Regions from separate parts of the Streptomyces sp. NPDC007971 genome, predicted to be linked through region 1. Evidence: riboswitches for the same ligand, from Rfam matches in the RefSeq annotation. Region 1 holds a riboswitch; the other holds the start of a gene.
What was found. A riboswitch is a leader RNA that binds a small molecule or an ion and turns the genes downstream of it on or off. The one in region 1 is predicted to bind cobalamin.
Positions count from the first base shown of each region.

Region 2: linked by a shared signal. The riboswitch ahead of ACFZCP_RS13175 (cobalamin biosynthesis protein) and the one ahead of ACFZCP_RS18150 (prenyltransferase/squalene oxidase repeat-containing protein) in region 1 are both predicted to bind cobalamin.

Region 1 covers NZ_JBIBJK010000008.1:46,083-53,112, forward strand. Annotated here, with positions in the region: gene ACFZCP_RS18135 (ornithine cyclodeaminase family protein) at 1-646, shown strand, start outside; gene ACFZCP_RS18140 (XRE family transcriptional regulator) at 673-1,389, opposite strand; gene ACFZCP_RS18145 (hypothetical protein) at 1,638-2,681, shown strand; cobalamin riboswitch at 3,011-3,137, shown strand; gene ACFZCP_RS18150 (prenyltransferase/squalene oxidase repeat-containing protein) at 3,251-4,474, shown strand; gene ACFZCP_RS18155 (SCO2322 family protein) at 4,471-5,133, shown strand; gene ACFZCP_RS18160 (CbiQ family ECF transporter T component) at 5,585-6,766, shown strand; gene ACFZCP_RS18165 (ATP-binding cassette domain-containing protein) at 6,763-7,030, shown strand, end outside.
Region 2 covers NZ_JBIBJK010000005.1:407,062-414,091, forward strand. Annotated here, with positions in the region: gene ACFZCP_RS13170 (cobyric acid synthase) at 1-1,071, opposite strand, end outside; gene ACFZCP_RS13175 (cobalamin biosynthesis protein) at 1,068-2,012, opposite strand; cobalamin riboswitch at 2,114-2,256, opposite strand; gene ACFZCP_RS13180 (CU044_2847 family protein) at 2,461-2,814, shown strand; gene ACFZCP_RS13185 (hypothetical protein) at 3,010-3,237, opposite strand; gene ACFZCP_RS13190 (inorganic phosphate transporter) at 3,272-4,519, opposite strand; gene ACFZCP_RS13195 (class II aldolase/adducin family protein) at 5,096-5,764, shown strand; gene ACFZCP_RS13200 (alpha/beta fold hydrolase) at 5,933-7,030, shown strand, end outside.

The DNA.
Region 1 (7,030 bases):
GATGCTGGCGCTGCCGGAGAGCCGGGTGCTGGGCCTGGTGGGGGCGGGCGCCCAGGCGGTGACCCAGGCCCATGCGCTGAGCCGCCTCTTCCCCCTGACGGAGATCCTCGTCCACGACGTCGAGGCGAGCCATGCCGCCTCCTTCCGGGACCGCGTGGGCTTTCTGGATCTGGAGGTGCGCCGGGCCGGCCTCGCGGAACTGGCCGCCAGGGCCGACATCATCTGCACCGCCACCACCGTGGCGGTCGGGGAGGGTCCCGTGCTGTCCGCCGAGGGTCTGCAGCCCCACGTGCACATCAACGCCGTCGGGGCCGACTCCGTCGGCAGGACCGAGCTTCCGCTCCCGCTGCTGCGCGTGGCACTCGTGGTACCCGACCACCTGGACCAGGCGCGGCACGAGGGCGAGTGCCAGCAGTTGTCCGAGCCCGAGATCGGGCCCCGGCTGTCCGCCGTGTGCGCCCACCCCGAACGCTGGGCGCCCTACCGGAACCGGACGACGGTCTTCGACTCGACCGGGTACGCCCTGGAGGACCATGTGGCCCTGGACGTCCTGATCCAGATGGCCAAGGAGACGGGCGTCGGCGAGCGGATGCTCATGGAGCACGTCCCGATCGACGCCCTGGACCCCTACACCTTCGGCGACTGAGCGTCCGGGTGACCGCCGGAACCGGATCAGGAGCGACCCGCGACCTTCGACTCCCCGAAGCTCTCGCCCGACCTCGCGAAGCTCGCGCCCGAGTTCGCGAAGTTCTCACCCGAGTTCGCGAAGCTCGCGCCCGACTGCCCGGAGCCTTCGCCCGGCTCCCCGACGCTCTCGCCCTGCCCCGAGGTGATGATCATCTCCACCAGGTCGGCGAGGGTGGCCAGCTGACGGGCGTTCATCTGCGGGGCGCGTGCGGCCAGCCGGACCAGTCCGCACTCGCGCAGCCGCAGCAGCGGGTCCGCCTCCGCCTCCAGGCTCTGCAGCACCGGCTGCAACGCCTCGTGCAGCGCCTCCGGTTCGTCCGCCGCGAAGAAGCCGGCCGGCAGACCGAAGAACCTGCGCAGCCGGTCGACGTGTTCGAGGCCCGGCATACCGCTCTTGCGCCACTCGCTCAGCCACTGCCTGCTGGTTCCCGCGATCCGGGCCAGTTCGTCGAGCGAGTACCGCTTGCCGTCGGGGCGCCGCCGGGTCTCCCGGATGAAGTCCAGCCGCTGCCGCACCCGCTGGGCGAGGCAGGCCTCGGGCGCGCGGCCTCCGGAGAGCAGTTCGACGACGACGCCGACGGGAATGCCGGTGCGATGGGAGAGGTCGGTCACGTCCAGGACCTCCGGCAGCCGGCCGGGGCGGCCGGTCAGCTCCCCGAGCCGCTCCAGCGCAGCGGCCAGCGGGGCATGGGTGTCACTCACCGAGGTCCCCCCTGGGCGTGTCGTCCGTTCGGTGGCTGGCTGACGCGAGGCTACCCGGTCACCCGTGCGCCGACCAGATGCGCCAACACCTCCTGCGGAATTAGGCAGTAATCGTTGACAGTTGACGGTGCGGTGGGTGAGGATCGAGACACAGAGAGCAAGATCGACCCGCCTCGGGTGCTGCCTATGGGGGAGCAGCATCCGGGGCGTTCCTCTGTCCGCACTCTCCCCGCGATGGCGAGGCGACCATGCCGCATCCCGTCCTTCTGCTCGGGGCCGTCCGGCGGGCCGCGTACGGCGAGTTCGCGCTGGCGCGGATCGCCGCGGCCCACCCGGTGGTCCTGGCCGGCGCCGCCCCGCCCGGCTGGGCGCTGCCCTATCTGGCCGGCCACATCGTGGCCGACCCGGGCCACGGGCCGGCCACGGCCGAGGCGGTCGCGCGGCACGCGGCCCGGTACGGGATATGCGGCGTGCTGACCTGGACCCGCGGCCACCTGCCCGCCGCGGCCCGGATCGCCGCCCGGCTGGGGCTGCCCCGCATCCCCGAGGAGACGGCCCGGGCCTGCGCCGATCCGGCCGCGTTACGGTCCCTGCTGGCCCGCCGCGCCATCGCGCCGGCCGGCCGGGACGACACCGAGGGACCGCTCGTCTCCGCCGAGACCGTCGTCCTCGACGACGAGGTCCGCATCGCCGCCCTCACCCGTACGACTCCGGGCCCGCCCCCCGCCCGGCAGCCGCTGCGTCACGTCGTGCACGCCCACGACGGGCTGCTGCACAACCCGTTCCTGCGGCACACGGTGGAGCGGACCGTGCGGGCGCTCGGTCTCGCGCACACCGTCGTGCACATCGGTCTGCGGCTCACCGCCCGCGGGCCCCGCGTCACCGACGTCGTCCCGCACCTGCCCGGTGATCTGATCCCGCTGCTGGTAGAGCGGGCCACCGGCGTCGATCTCGCACGGGCCGCCGCGGCCCTGGCCACCGGCGGGCTGCCGGCCGTGGCCCCGACCCGGCAGCGGGCCGCCGCGATCCAGTTCGCCTACCCGGCCGCGACCGGCCGGCTGACCCGGCTCGACCTGGATCCGGCCGTCGCGCACGAGCCGTCCGCCGAGCGCATGGTCCTCACCCGGCAGGCCGGCGACGAGGTCACGGCGGCCTGGCACGCCGGCCCGGCCGACCGGCTCGCCCACTGGGTGGCCGAGGGCGAGGACCCCCCGGAGTGCGCCCGCGCACTGCACCGGATGGCGAACTACCTGGACGTCGCCGTCGGCTCCCTGCGCCCCCAGGCGGCCTGAGCCGCGGACGAGCACGATCGGGCCGACGCCAGGGCAACATGGTCCGGCCGCCGTCAGGACGAGCGCCGTCCGGCCAACGCCGGGGCTCACATGGTCCGGGCGACGACGCCAGGACGAGCACGATCCGGGCGACGCCAGGACGAACGCCGTCCTGCCGACGCCAGGACGAGTGCATTTCGGCCGACGCCAGCACAAGCGCGGTCCGGCCGGCGCCAGGACGAGCATGATCCGGCCGACGCCCGGAGGGGTACGGTCCGCCGCAGTCGTCGTGGCCGTGACCCTGGTCACCGCCGCGCTGTGCCCACGACCACCCCTCGGCCCGCGCGCGGCTGCCGGTAAAGTGGCGGGGTCGTCATCACACTCGTACGGGGGGAAGCCGGTGCAATTCCGGCGCTGACCCGCAGCCGTAAGCCGTCTCGCACGGTGAGCCGGACCGCCTCGCACGGAACGTTGACCGGCTCACGTGCACGACGACCCGTCGCGCACGGCACCGTCGAGGTTTACGGAGCCGAGCCGCCCGGGGGTCCCCGTGCGCTGCCGGTTCCCCGCAGGAGAGGCAGTCGCCGACCATGAACGTCCGCCGCAGCGCCGCGGCTCTCGCCGCCATAGGCGTGCTGGCCGCCGCCGCACCCGCCATGGCCGCCGGCCCGTCCCCCTCCCCGAAGACGCCGATCCCGTCGGGGCTGTTCGGGAAGACCGACCCGACCTACGACGGGGTGTGGCGCCAGTCGTTCGCCCTGCTCGCACAGCACACGCTCGGCCAGCGTCCGGCCTCCTCCGCCGTCGACTGGCTGGTCGGCCAGCAGTGCGACGAAGGGGGCTTCCCCGCCTTCCGCGCGGACCCGGCCAAGCCCTGCCTGGGCAAGGGCGGCGCCCAGCCGGACATCGACAGCACCGCCGTGGCCGTCCAGGCCCTGCACGCGCTCGGCGGGCACGACAGCGAGGTCCACAAGGCCGTGACCTGGCTGAAGAGGACGCAGAACAAGGACGGTGGCTGGGGCTACGCACCGGGTCAGCCGACCGACGCCAACCACACCGCCGACGTCATCGGCGCCCTCACCGCGGCCGGTGAGAACGCCGACGGGCTGCGCCCCGAGGGCAAGAGCCCGCTCGATGCGCTGGCCACGCTGTCCATCCCCTGCTCCGCGGACGGCGGCGGCGCGTTCGCCTACCAGGCGGCCAAGAAGGGCAAGCCGGCCGCCAACGCGGACGCGTCCGCGGCCGGGGTGCTGGGCGCGCTCGGCAAGGGCTTCGTCGTCGAGCCCGGCAAGACCCGCGACAAGGCCCCCGCCTGCGCGGCCTCCGGCAAGCCCACCCCGGCACAGATGGCGGACAACGCCGCCGCGTACCTCGCCGGCGCCGTCGCCGGGACCGGCCATCTCATGTCCTCCCTGGCGGGTGCCAAGGACCAGCCCGACTACGGCAACACCGCGGACGCGGTCGTCGCGCTCGCCGCGACCGGTTCGACGCAGCAGGCGAAGAAGCCGTACGCCTGGCTGGAGAAGAACGCGGTGAAGTGGGCGCAGCAGACCAGCCCGGCCGCCTACGCCGAGCTGATCTTCGCCGCCCACGCGATGGGCGAGAACCCGCGCGACTTCGGCGGAACCGATCTGGTGCGGGCGCTCGACGCCACGGGGCCGGCACCGCAGGCCGCGAAGGCCGGGCACACCGAGGCGAAGCAGTCGAAGCACGAGACGGGCACGAAGGTCTGGTGGATCGTCGGTGTCGGTCTCGTCGCCGGCATCGGCATCGGCTTCCTGCTCAGCGGCCGCCGGAAGCGGCAGCAGCCGTGACCGCCGTCCGCCGTGCCACGGCCCTGCTCGTCGCCGCGCTCGTCCTCGTGGCCGGTGCCTGCGCCCAGGCGCAGGCCGCCGGATACCGCTACTGGTCCTTCTGGGAGCGGGACGGCGGCCGTTGGACGTACGCCACCGAGGGGCCCTCGACCGCCCGCCCCGACGACGGTGCGGTCCAGGGCTTCCGTTTCGCGGTGAGCGCGGATTCCGCGGACGCGAGCCGGCCGCGCGGCACGGCGGACTTCGCCACGATCTGCGCGGACACGCCCGCGAAGACGGGCACGAAGCGGGTGGCCCTGGTCATCGACTCCGGCACGGCGGCGGATGCGCCGTCCGGCGAGACGCCGCCCGCCCGCCGCACTGCCTGTGCGCGGGTCGCCCCCGACGCCACGACGGCCGAGGCCCTGGCCGCGGTGGCGGGTCCCCTGCGCTACGACTCGAACGCCCTGCTGTGCGCGATCGTCGGGTATCCGAAGAAGGGGTGCGGGGAGCAGGTGGCCGCCGGTGGCTCGCAGAAGTCGGCGACGCCGGAGACGCCGGGGAAGCAGCAGAAGGGGTCGGACGGCGGCCCTTCACTGGGGTTGCCGATCGGCGTGGCCGTGGTCGTGCTTCTGGGCGGTGCGGCGGTGTGGCAGGCGCGGCGGCGCGGGAATGTCTAGCGGTGTTCCTGCGGGGTGGCGCCTGAGTACGGGGCAGCGCCTGAGTACGGGGTGGCGCCTGGCTGCGGGCCGTCGGGTGGCTGCGGGTTGGCGGGGGCTGGTCGCGCAGTTCCACGCGCCCCTGGGGATTCACGCCACCCCCAGCGACAAACTCGGCCCCGCTACGAACCAGCACGCTCGTCCGCCGGCCGCGAATTCGCGAGGGCCGGTCGCGCACTTCCACGCGCCCCTGGGGAATCACGCCACCCCCAGCGACAAACTCGGCCCCGCTACGAACCAGCACGCTCGTCCGCCGGCCGCGAATTCGCGAGGGCCGGTCGCGCAGCTCCCCGCGCCCCTGGGGAATCACGCCACCTCCGGCGGCAGGCTCGTCATGGCTGCGGGCCGTCGCGTCGGGGCGGGTGCGGGTCATCGTGTCCGCCTGGTTGCGGGCAGTCGTGCCGCTGGGGCGATCGGGGTCCCCCCGCTTGAGCGGAGCCGAGAGCGGGGAAGGGCGGGCGCAGCGGTACCCCGACAGCGCCGGGCGGCGGTCGCGCCCCCGGCCCGGCATCAGCGCCCCGCCCCGCTTCACCCCGGGGCCTGGTGGCTCTGGTCGCTCGGGCTCGGTACCGCCGCCACCCGCACCACCAACCCCCTCCTCCTCACCCTCCTCATAGCGGCCGCCGGCTACGTCGTGGCCACCCACCGCTCCGCCGCCCCCTGGTCCCGCTCCTACACCGCCTTCGCCAAGCTCGCCGTCGCCGTCCTCCTCATGCGCCTCGCCTTCACGGTCGTGCTCGGCTCCCCCGTCCCCGGCACCCACACCCTGCTCACCCTCCCCGAAGTCCCCCTCCCCCACTGGGCCCAGGGCATCCGTCTGGGCGGTGAGGTCACCGCGGAAGCCCTCCTCTTCTCCGGCTACAACGGCCTGAAGCTGGCCGCCCTCCTCATCTGTGTCGGCGCCGCGAACGCCCTCGCCGGCCCGGCCCGGCTCCTGAAGTCCCTGCCCGGCGCCCTGTACGAGACGGGCGTGGCCGTCGTCGTCGCGCTCACCTTCGCGCCCCATCTCATCGCCGACGTCCAGCGGCTGCGTGCGGCCCGCCGGCTGCGCGGCCGCCCGGACCGGGGTGTACGGGGCCTGCTGCAGGTGGGACTGCCGGTGCTGGAGGGCGCGTTGGAGCGTTCCGTCGCCCTCGCCGCCGCCATGGACGCCCGCGGCTACGGCCGTACCGCCGAGGTCCCCGCCTCGGTGCGCCGTACGACGGCCGCGCTCACCCTCGGCGGCCTGCTCGGCGTGTGCGCGGGAACGTACGGACTGCTCACCGCCGAGGGCGGCACCTACGGGCTGCCGGTGCTGGGCGCCGGAGTGGTCGCCGCGCTCGCGGGCCTGCGCCTGGGCGGCCGCCGCACCCCGCGCACCCGGTACCGCCCGGAGCCCTGGGGCGTGCGTGCCTGGCTGGTCGCGGGCTCGGGCGCCGCCGTCGCCGCGCTGCTCACGCTCGCCGCCGCACGGGATCCGGACGCGCTGAACCCGGGCGTCGTCCCCCTGACGGCCCCCACCCTTCCCCTGTGGCCGGCCGCAGCCGTCCTGCTGGCGCTGCTGCCCGCCTTCGTCGTGCCCAAGGCCCCCCATGACTCCAAGGAGCCGTCGTGATCCGCTTCGAGGAGGTCGCCGTCACCTACGAGGGCGCGTCCGAACCGACCGTGAGCGGTGTCGACTTCGAGGTGCCGGAGGGTGAACTCGTCCTGCTCGTCGGCCCGTCCGGGGTCGGCAAGTCGACCGTGCTGGGCGCGGTCAGCGGGCTGGTTCCGCACTTCACCGGCGGAACCCTGCGCGGCCGGGTCACGGTGGCCGGCCGGGACACCCGTACCCACCGGCCGCGCGAACTCGCCGACGTGGTGGGCACGGTGGGGCAGG
Region 2 (7,030 bases), on a different contig from region 1:
CGACTCGACCTCGTCCTCGATGTGCTCGCCGAGGATCTGGAAGCCGCCGCAGATGCCGAGGACCGGGCGGCCCTCGCGGGCCCGCCGGACGAGCGCGTCCGCAAGCCCGCGCTCGCGCAGCCACTCCAGCGCCCGTACGGTCCCGCGCGTGCCCGGGACCACCACGAGGTCGGCGTCCGCCAGCTCCTCCGGCCGGTCCACGAACCGGACCACGACGCCCGGTTCGGCGGCCAGCGCGTCCACGTCCGTGAAGTTCGACATGAGCGGGATCGCGCAGACGGCGACCCGCAGGACGTCCTCGCCGACCGGGGGAGTCACGGCGGACTCGCGGACCGTGCCCCGCAGGGACACCCTCAGCCCGTCCTCCTCGTCGATCCCGAGCCCGTGCCGGAAGGGCAGGACGCCGTACGTGCGCCGCCCGGTGAGCCCGTGCAGCATGTCCAGGCCCGGCTCCAGCAGGGAGACGTCCCCGCGGAACTTGTTCACCAGGAACCCGGCGACCAGTTCCTGGTCCTCGGGCGAGAGCAGGGCGAGCGTGCCGAAGAACGAGGCGAAGACACCGCCGCGGTCGATGTCGCCGACGACGAGCACGGGCAGCCGCGCGCCCCGCGCGATCCCCATGTTCACGATGTCGGTCCGCCGCAGATTGATCTCCGCGGGCGAACCCGCCCCCTCACAGATCACCGCGTCATACGTGCCCCGCAACTCGGCCAGACAGTCCAGGACCGTGCCCAGCAACTGCTGCTGGCGCCCTCCGTGGTAGCCGCGTGCGCTCATCTCGCCCACCGGCCTGCCCAGCAGCACCACCTGGCTGCTGCGTTCACCACCGGGCTTGAGCAGCACGGGGTTCATCAGCGCGGTCGGCTCGACGCGGCAGGCCTGGGCCTGCATGGCCTGCGCCCGCCCGATCTCAGCGCCCTGGCGCGTCACGAACGAGTTGAGGGACATGTTCTGCGCCTTGAAGGGCGCGACCTTGACGCCCTGGCGCACCAGCCACCGGCAGATCCCTGCCGTCACGACGCTCTTTCCGGCGTCGGAGGTGGTGCCGGCCACGAGGAGACCGCCGTTCACTTCCCACGTCCCTTCACGAGTCGGCGCGCGGCGACGGTGACGCCGAGCGCGAGCAGGCCGACGCGGCGGGAGAGCCGTACGGCCCGGTCGACGTCGGTGACTTGGACGGCCCGCCCGGTGTCCCCGTTGAGGACGGGCCGGTGCTCGACGCGCCCGCCGTAGGAGAGCGTCCCGCCCAGGCGCACGCCGAGCGCGCCCGCGAACGAGGCTTCGACGGGCCCGGCGTTGGGGCTCGGGTGCCTGTGGGCGTCGGCCCGCCAGGCGTGCAGGGCGCCACGGGGATCGGGTCCGGCCACCGCGGCGAGTACGGCGGTCAGCCGCGCCCCGGGCCAGCCGGCGAGGTCGTCGAGGCGGGCCGAGGCCCAGCCGTAGCGCCGGAAGCGGGGCGACCTGTGACCCACCATCGCATCCAGGGTGTTGACGGCCCGGAACCCGAGCAGCCCCGGCACCCCGCCCACCGCGCCCCACACCAGCGCACCCACGACGGCGTCGGAGGTGTTCTCGGCGACGGACTCCACGACGGCCCGGGCGATCCCGTCGGCGTCGAGGGCCTGCGGATCCCGGCCGCACAGATGCGGCAGTCGCGCCCGCGCCGCCTCGACGTCCCCGGCCTCCAGGGCCCGGCCGATGGTCCGGGCCTCCCGGGCCAGCGAAGTACCCCCGACGACCGCCCAGGTGGCGGCGGCGGCCAGTGCGGCGGAGGCGACGGGACGGCGGCGGACGGCCCGTTCGGCTGCGGCGCCCACGGCGACGGCGCCGCCGGCGCAGACGGCGGTGTGCAGCGCGCCCCAGCCGCGGTGGTCGTGCCACAGCACCCGCTCCACGGCTGCGGCCGCACGTCCGAACGCGGCGACCGGATGCCCGCGGCGCGGATCGCCGAGGATCAGATCGCCGAGAAGGCCGGCGGCGGCGCCGTACGCGTATGAGCGATCGGCACCCATCGGCTCAGCCGACCGTGGGCTCGGAGGAGGTTCTGGTACTGGTCCTGGATGGGCGGCCGAGCATGGCGATATGTGTCCTCACTCAGGGTGTCCGCGCCCTGGTTCGACGAGACCGGCGGTGAGAGTTCCTGGCTCCCGGGATGTTCTTCCCCGGTGACAGTGGCGGGACCGCGCCGGATTCGCACCGGCTTCCTCTTCTGCCGCCGTACATGGCCTGGGCAGTCCACCACGCACCCGGAAGAGCCGTCAACTTGCCTTTGACCAGCAATGGTGGACTGTGCTGAGGCCCACATCGCCGACACGCGGGGAGGCGGCGGACGACCGGGGGGAGGTGAATTCCCCATCCCCGGGCGGCATTCGGGGCGCCTCCTTGTGCTCACGGTCCGTGAGGATCTGCAATAGCGCGTACGTGTCATACGGGATGAACGGACGCAGGAGGAGACACGCGGTGGCGCACGTGGGCGAGATGCTGCTGGACGACGGTCAGGTCGTCCTGCTGGAGGTGGCGGGCAAGGGGCGGCCTGCCGGAGTGCAGCGGGTCCCGGAAGGCGAGCCGGCGGAGACCCTTCAGCAGGCGCTCGCCCGGGTACGGCCGGCGCTGGGCGCGCTGGTGCACGAGGCCCGCGGGCTGACGAGACCGCCGGAGAAGGTCACGGTCGAGTTCGGCATCACCGTGAGTGCCGAGGCGGGGGTGGTCGTGGCGCAGGGGTCCACGGAGGCCCACTTCACGGTGACCATGCACTGGTCGGGCCAGGACGGTTCCGACATCCCCGGGCAACGCGGCAGCGAGGGCCGCCCCTGACGAACGGGCAACCGCCCTGCCCGGCACCCGCGAGGGGCCCCGGCAGGGCGGTGTCGGACCTTGCGCGGGCCAGGACTTGGCCGCGGGCCGGGACCCGGCCGGGTCCCCTACCGGGTGCCGCGGGTCGGGCTTCGGCGGCGCGGGCCAGGACTTGGCCGTGCCCCGGACTCGGTCACGCCTCGGCCCTGGTCGCGATCAGGCCTTGGCCACGATCAGATAGAACCCGTACGCCACCGCGGCCGCACAGGCCGCGAAGCACACGTAGGCACCCGTCACGGCCAGCGCCGCGGATCCGCCCTGCGCGGCGGCCTTCTCGCGCCGCGACAGGCCGTTGACACCGAGGGTGAACAGGGCCACCAGGCCCACCGCGAACACGAGGCTGACACCGAAGACGGAGCCGAGAGCCGCCCAGTCGATCTTCATGGGAATGCTTCCTTCAGTTACCGGGTGCTCGGGTTCAGACGGTGGCGGCCGGCGGCGTTGCCGGGGCCGGGTCGGTGGTGGCCGGAGCCGGGATCGTGGCCGTCAGGTCCTCGGTGACGACGCCCGCGGGGGGCGGGGTCACCGCGGCGATGGCGGTGGTCACCACGCCGGCAGGCTCGACGTCGCCGCCGACGACGTTGGTGTGGTCGACGACCTCGCGGCGGGAGAGCTTCCAGATCGCGGCGCTGGAGCCGACGAGGAACACGGCGACGACCGCGGTGCCCCAGTCACCCAGGTCCGTGACGGACTCGGCGCCGGCGCCGACCAGCGCGGCGGCCGGGAGGGTGAGCACCCAGGCGATGGCCATGCGGGTCGCGGTGGACCAGCGGACCACGCCGCCCTTGCGGCCCAGGCCCGCACCCATCACCGAGCCGGAGACGACATGGGTGGTGGAGAGGGAGAAGCCGAGGTGGGAGGAGGCCAGGATGGCCGTGGCCGCACTGGTCTGGGAGGCGAAGCCCTGGCGCGGCTCCAGGTCGGTCAGCCCCGTGCCCATGGTGCGGATGATGCGCCAGCCGCCGATGTAGGTGCCGAGTGCGATGGCGAGGCCGGCCGAGAGGATCACCCAGGTGGGAGGGTTCGAGCCGGGGGCGATCGCACCGCCCGCGATCAGCGCCAGCGTGATGATGCCCATCGTCTTCTGCGCGTCGTTGGTGCCGTGGGCCAGGGAGACCAGACCGGCGGAGGCGATCTGCCCGGCGCGGTAGCCCTTGCGGGTGGCCTCGCCCTCGGCGCCGCGCCCGATGCCGTAGGAGAACCGGGTGGCGAGCAGCGCCGCGACACCGGCCACGACCGGGGCGGCGACCGCCGGCAGCAGAACCTTGGTGACCAGGACGTCGCCGTGGACGGCGCCGAAGCCCGCGGAGGCGACGGTGGCGCCGATCAGGCCGCCCATCAGGGCGTGCGAGGAACTGGAGGGCAGGCCCACGAGCCAGGTCACCAGGTTCCAGAGGATCGCGCCGACCAGGGCGGCGAAGATGACCTCGGGACGGATGCCGTTCTCATCGACGAGACCCTTGGAGATCGTGTTGGCGACCTCCACGGAGAGGAAAGCGCCCACAAGGTTGAGGGCGGCGGACATGGCCACCGCGACCTTGGGCTTGAGTGCACCGGTCGAGATGGTCGTGGCCATCGCGTTGGCGGTGTCGTGGAAACCGTTCGTGAAATCGAACGCAAGTGCGGTCACCACCACAATCGCGAGGATCAGCGAGAAGCTTTCCATTTACCCAGGCAATCATTCGAAGTCATTGGGTGTTGGACCGTAGGCAACCTGAGTGAACGGAAGGTGAACTCAAGCGGGCGTCAGGGTATCGGCAGGAGGAGTGCGTGATTCTGTCCGGATTCGAAGCCTCAGACGCCCCTTGGCCATCGGCCTCCCGCGAGGGCCCGCATCCGGTCCGGCGGCCCGTGAAAGAGATTCCGGTCACCCGTCCGGCCGACCCCCGCGGCGTGCTGCCACAAGGTCCAGGAGGGCCGCCCGCCCGGCAGCGGTCCCGCGTCCGGCGTGCATGACGGACGATCAACGCCGTGCCGGGCGGTCCGCCGCGGACGGTCCGGGGAGAACGCGCGGCTGTCGCCGGTGCGGGCCTTCCGCCGGCGGGCGGGGGCGCAGGCGGCTGGAGGCGGCTGGAGGGTCGCTGTCCGTCCGCTCGCCCTCGCCACTGCCGCGGTCTGTTTCATTCGATGTGTTTCTGTTCGTTCGGCTTTGCGCTGATGTCCGCCTGTTCGGCTGCGCGGCTTCCGGCCTGATCCCTGTGACCGGTCCGCCCGGGGACGCTTTCGCTGGCAGGATCCCCGCATGGCCGAACAGCTGCGGGACGCGAACGAGGAAGAGGCGCGGGTCTGGGAGGAGGTGGTCGCGACGGCCCGCCGGACCGTCGCGGACGGGCTGGTCGTCGGCACCTCCGGCAATGTGTCGGCGCGCGCCGGGGACGTCGTGCTGGTCACCCCCTCGGGCGTGCCCTACGACCGGCTGGCCCCGGAGGACATCACCGGCGTCGACCTCGACGGGCAGCGGGTGCTCGGCTCGCTCGTGCCGACCAGCGAACTGCCCATGCACCTCTCCGTCTACCGCACCACCGACGCCCGCGCCGTCGTCCACACCCACGCGGTGCACGCCACGGCCGTCTCCCTCCTCGTGACCGAGCTGCCCCCGGTCCACTACATGGCCGCGGCTCTGGGCGGCCCCCTGCGGGTCGCCCGCTATGCGGCGTACGGCACGGACGAACTGGCCGAGAACATGCTCCGCGCCCTCGACGGCCGCTCCGGCTGCCTCCTGCAGAACCACGGCATGATCACCTACGGCGCCACCCTCGACCAGGCCTACGACCGCACCGCCCAGCTGGAGTGGATGTGCCGGCTGTGGCTGACGGCGTCGGCGGTGCCGGGGCTGACACCGTCCCTGCTGACGGAGGCGCAGATGGCGGAGGCGGGAACCCGCTTGAAGGGCTACGGCCAACGAGGCTGACCCCGCGACGGCGGCTCCCCCCCGCGCGCCCGCCGACGAGGTGGCCTCGCCCTTCCGCCGGCCAGGCGGCCCGGTCCTTCCGCCGGCCGGTCCGCTCTTCCCTCCGCCGCCGGCCGCTGATCACTCTTTCGGCTGGCCGGTACCGGCCAGCCCCACGACACTGGATCCGTGCGCACCGTCAAAGCGACCGCCGCCGCACTGACCGCCGTCCTGGCCGCCGGCGCGGCATCCGTGGCCGCCGGCCGCCTCGCCAGCGACGCCGCGCTGAAGGCGCCCGCGGGCCGTCCCCTGCCCACCGAACCCCGGCTCACCGTGCACGGCACCGCCGCAGGGCGGATCGCGCTCACACGCGACCTGGCCTCCCTGCGCCCCGGCACCTACGGCCTGGCCGGCGACGGCTCCCACGCGGTCGTCGGCCCCGTCCTGGAGTCGGCCGAGCACACCGCCGACACCGTCGTACGCCGTCTCGTACGCGTCACGCACGGCACCCTCGCCCCCGGCGACGCCGTCTGGCTCACCCCCAACCTCTACGTCGGCAACCCGGACGCCGCCCTCGGCCTCGACCACTCCGACATCGACGTTCCCGGCGAACTCGGGGCCCTGCCCGCCTGGTTCGTGCCCGGCTACCGGGACACCTGGGTGATCGCGGTGCACGGCCTGGGCACCACCCGCGAGCACGCCATGAACGTCATGGACTTCCTGCACCGCCGCCGCCTGCCGATCCTCGCCCTCGCCTACCGCGGCGACCTCGGCGCCCCGCGCTCGCCGGACGGGCTGGGCCACCTCGGCGAGACCGAGTGGCGCGACGTGGACGCGGCGATCCGCTATGCCGTCCGCTACGGCGCCCGCCGGGTCGTCCTCCTCGGCTGGTCCACCGGCGCCACCATGGCCCTGCGCGCCGCGGAGCACTCCGCCGTGCGCGAGCGGGTCGCCGGGCTGGTCCTCGACTCGCCGGTGCTCAGCTGGCAAGCCACCCTGCGCGCCCTCGCCCAGGCCCGTCACACCCCCGAGCCGCTGCTGCCGCTCGCCGTGCGAGCCGCGCAGGGCCGGGCCGGGCTGCACCCCGACGGGGTCGCGGAGATCACCGACCCCGAGCGGCTCGCCGTGCCCACCCTGATCGTCCACGGCCCGGACGACAGGGTGGCCCCGTGGGAGTACTCCCGGCGCCTGGCCGCCCGCCACCCCGACCGCGTCGCCCTGCACACCGTGCCCGGAGCCCCGCACGCGGCGATGTGGAACGCGGACCCCAAGGAGTACGAGGAGCGC